DNA from 2 places in the Mesorhizobium sp. M0019 genome. Region 1 is predicted to be linked to the other one. Evidence: predicted binding sites of a transcription regulator. Region 1 holds the regulator's gene; the other holds the start of a gene.
The links. The regulator HrcA, encoded in region 1, represses chaperone genes, less so after heat shock. The targets are predictions, from matches to a motif close to GTTAGCACTCNCNNNNNGNGAGTGCTAAC.
Positions count from the first base shown of each region.

Region 2: a site for HrcA is predicted at 1,023-1,051, ahead of groES (co-chaperone GroES). Genes of this name have one in related genera too.

Region 1 is NZ_JAMYVK010000004.1:106,134-108,333, forward strand. It holds gene NKK47_RS04970 (PQQ-dependent sugar dehydrogenase) at 1-354, opposite strand, end outside; gene NKK47_RS04975 (hypothetical protein) at 454-651, opposite strand; gene hrcA (heat-inducible transcriptional repressor HrcA) at 688-1,800, opposite strand; gene rph (ribonuclease PH) at 1,947-2,200, shown strand, end outside.
Region 2 is NZ_JAMYVK010000027.1:24,103-26,302, reverse strand. It holds gene groL (chaperonin GroEL) at 1-611, opposite strand, end outside; gene groES (co-chaperone GroES) at 674-970, opposite strand; gene NKK47_RS19685 (S46 family peptidase) at 1,396-2,151, shown strand.

The sequences.
Region 1 (2,200 bases):
TATTTGGTCGGCATGGCTGTTGGCAACAAACAGGTCGCCATTCGGAGCGACGCGCACGACACGTGGATTGACGATGCCGGATGCGATCATTTCAGCCGAAAAGCCCGACGGCAATTCTGGCTTGGCGCTCTCGGGCCGTTCCGCCACGCCGGCGCCGTTCGAAGCGGATTGGGCGGGGTCGGCTGCCGGCATGTCTCGCGGCCCAATCAGGCGTCTGACGCCAGGCCTGTCGGCGTGCCAATCGCCAAACGCGGCTTCGCCTTTGAGCACATTCTGGTCCGCCTGCTGGGCGGCTGCCGGTGTCGCAACAAGGAGGGCAGCGGCAACGGCCGCAAAGCCGCCAGATCGGATCATCAACGTCCTCCGGGATTCGCCTCGAACAGGGCAAACGGCATCAGGTATTGATCGTTCCAAGCGGCCGTCCAGCACACGAGGATTTGAAGCCGAACCCGTTCAGTTGCCCGAGGCGTAAAAGTCGTCGTCGAGGCGCTTTTCCAGCGCGACCAGATCGGCCGGCAGCGGCAAACCCATCGCCCGCATCTCTTGCAGCTTCTCGCGCAACTGCTCTTGCACCTCGTGCTGATCCTCTGGTTGGTTGATCATTTCTTCGAGCAGCAGACTGATCTGGGCCTTGAACGATTCCAGCGCCATTCTTTTCTCCTCCTTGCGGCAGGCCCGCGGCGGCTCCTAGCTCAGCATGCGCGAAATCAGCTGCGCGGTATAGTCGACCATCGGTACTATGCGCGCATAATTCAGCCGCGTCGGCCCGATGACGCCGAGCGCACCGACGACGCGCGCGTCCTTGTCGCGATAGGGTGCCACCACCAGCGAGGAGCCAGACAGCGAAAACAGCTTGTTTTCCGAACCGATGAATATGCGCACGCCTGGGCCTGCCTCGGCGAGGTCGAGAAGCTGGATCAGCCCATCCTGCGTCTCCAGATCCTCAAACAGATGCCGCAGCAATTCTATGTCGGCCTGGGCAGTGACGTTTTCCAGGAGATTGGCGCGGCCGCGCACGATAAGCCGCCCAGGCACGCCGCTTTCAGCGCCTGCCCAGACCGCCAGGCCCTTCTCGACCAGATCCTGCGACAGCGTGTCGAGGGCTGCCCTGGTCTCTTCCTTGAGGCGGGCGATCTCGACCCGCGCCTCGGCCAGGGTGCGACCGCGGATATGGGCGTTGAGGAAGTTGGAGGCTTCGTGCAATTGCGAGATGGTGATGCCGGCGGGCAGATCGATGACGCGATTTTCGACGTCGCCGTTCTGCGAGACCAGCACGGCCAGCGCCTTGGTCGGCTCTAGCTGGATGAATTCGATGTGCTTAAGCGCCACCTCATTCTTGGCGGCGAGCACGAGGCCGGCGCCGCGCGACATGCCGGACAGCATCTGGCTGGCCTCGGTCAGCATATGCTCCAGCGTCGCGCCCGAGCCGGAGGCGCGCACCTGGGCCTCGATGGTGCGGCGCTCCTCGTCGGAGAGGTCACCAAGTTCCATGAAAGCATCGACGAAGAAGCGCAGGCCTGCCTGGGTCGGCAGCCGGCCAGCCGAAATGTGCGGCGCATAGATCAGGCCGAGATGCTCAAGGTCGCTCATCACGTTGCGGATGGTGGCCGGCGACAGCGACGACGGCAGGATGCGCGACAGGCTGCGCGAACCGACCGGCTCGCCATCCCTCAAATAGGAATCGACGATGCGCCGGAAGATGTCGCGCGAACGCATGTCGAGCGATTGAAGCGCGGGCGATTGCAGCGCGTGCGACGGGAGCACGTGCGACTGCAAACCGGGATCGACTGCCTTTGTCATTTCGAGCCAAAAACCTCCGCCCCGAAGATATAGACTTCCGCGGTGTCGGCGCAACCGGTCCATTTTCCTTTGCGCCTCACGCCCCGTGCGGCTACAAGCCGGCCAAGATTCCCCGGCCAAGATTCCGAAGAAAGAAAGAAGCCTGAATGCGCCCTTCCAAACGCCAATTCGACGAAATGCGCCCCATCTCCTTCGAGCGCGGCGTCTCCAAGCATGCGGAAGGCTCGTGCCTGGTGAAGTTCGGCGACACGCATGTGCTGTGTACGGCCAGCCTGGAGGAAAAGGTGCCGGGCTGGATGCGCAACTCCGGCAAGGGCTGGGTGACGGCGGAATACGGCATGCTGCCGCGTTCGACCGGCGAGCGCATGCGCCGCGAGGCTTCGGCCGGCAAACAAGGCGG
Region 2 (2,200 bases), on a different contig from region 1:
AAGTAGGGCGAGAGATAGCCGCGGTCGAACTGCATGCCTTCAACGACTTCGAGCTCGGTCTCGGCGGTCTTGGCTTCCTCGACCGTGATGACGCCCTCATTGCCGACCTTCTGCATCGCTTCCGCGATCATCGAGCCGACCGAAACGTCGCCATTGCCGGCGATGGTGCCGACCTGGGCAACCTCTTCCGAGGTCTTGATCTTCTTGGCGTTCTTGATCAGCGTCGCGACGACGTCGGCGACGGCGAGGTCGATGCCGCGCTTGAGGTCCATCGGGTTCATGCCGGCGGCAACCGCCTTGTGGCCTTCCTGGACGATCGACTGTGCCAGAACGGTCGCGGTGGTGGTGCCGTCGCCGGCGATGTCGTTGGTCTTCGAAGCAACTTCGCGAACCATCTGCGCGCCCATGTTCTCGAACTTGTCCTCAAGCTCGATTTCCTTGGCGACGGTGACGCCGTCCTTGGTGATGCGCGGTGCGCCGAACGACTTGTCGATGACGACGTTGCGGCCCTTGGGGCCGAGCGTGACCTTCACCGCGTCGGCGAGGATGTTGACGCCGCGCAGCATGCGCTCACGGGCGTCGCGGGAGAATTTTACGTCTTTGGCAGCCATTTTTTACTCCTGGGCATTTCGCCCGAAATTCAGATTGGATGGTGCGGATGAAAGGCGGCGTGTCAGCCGATGACGCCCATGATGTCGGATTCCTTCATGATCAGAAGGTCTTCGCCACTGAGCTTGACTTCGGTGCCCGACCACTTGCCGAACAGGATGCGGTCGCCGGCCTTGACGTCCAGCGGGACGAGCTTGCCGACCTCGTCGCGGGCGCCGGAACCGACGGCGATGATCTCGCCTTCCTGCGGCTTTTCCTTCGCCGTATCGGGGATGATGATCCCGCCCGCGGTCTTCGCTTCGGACTCGACGCGGCGAACGACCACGCGGTCATGCAGCGGCCGGAAATTCGACTTTGCCATTTTTGGATTTCCCTGGTGCGGATGTTGAACGGTTCTCCGTTGCCGGAGCGCGTTTAGCACTCACCAGAAGCGAGTGCTAACGCGGCAGTGAGATAGGCCGTAGGCTCCTGCTAGTCAAGACGGAAGAGGGACGGGCGAAGAGCAAACGAGCGTGGAAGCACCGAGCCCTTTACGTGAACGACGTCGGAGATAGGACATGGATGGGGAGGCTCACCATTTGTAATTGAAGACTTATTCATTTGGCACGATCAGTGCAGCGGGTGATCCGCAAACGTTGGCGCGCGACAAATATGAGAGGTGAGCGCCATCAGGACTCTTGCGGTTAACGGGTCCACTCGGTCTTACGGTGTTGGCCGCCGCGCGGGCGCCAGGACTCCGGCCATCCCGATAGTCACCAATCCAATCTGCGGAGAACAGGAGGCAAGATGACAGCGACAGTCAGCATGAACTCGAATTTGAAATGTTTGGCCAAAGCAACTGCCATCGCCTTGCTCTGGACGGTCACGGCTACGTCGGGCGACGAAGGTATGTGGATGCCGGGCCAGACTGCGGAAGTGGGCGCGGCCATGCGCGCGGATGGGCTCCAGATCGATCCCGCCCAGCTGGACGTGCGGGATGTGACCGCCGAAATGCTCAAGGGCGTCTCGGACAAGCTGAATGGGTTTGCCCGCTATGAGCGGCTCGCCACGAACCGCAAGGCCCTGATCGCCGCATGTGAAGGACAGCCCAATCGCCGCTGCGACGTAGGGGCCTATTATGGCGGCGCCTCCTACTATCTCCAGCAGAAGCTCGAAATCGAGGACGTGCGCCTTGTCTATGCGCCCGCGCTCGGCATCGGTAACTTCGGCGGCGAAACGGACAATTGGATGTGGCCGCGCCACACAGGCGACTTCGGCTTTTATCGCGCCTATGTCGCTCCTGATGATTGCTCCCGGCCATATGCGCGCGACAATGTGCCTTACCGGCCGAAGAGTTGGCTACCCATAGCCTGTGAAGGCGTCAAGGAAGGCGACCTTGTGATGGTCGCCGGCTTTCCCGGCGCAACCCACCAGTTCCTGACGGCGGATGAAGTCCGGTTCAACTTCGCGCAATTCGAACCGCGGTTGCAGCGTTCGCTCTCGGATTATGCCGCCCAGATCAACCAGGCAACGGCAGGCAATCGCGAGGCGCAGATCCATTGACCGCCCGCTTCACAAATGGCTCGGCCTAAAACGCATGGGAAAAGCAGAA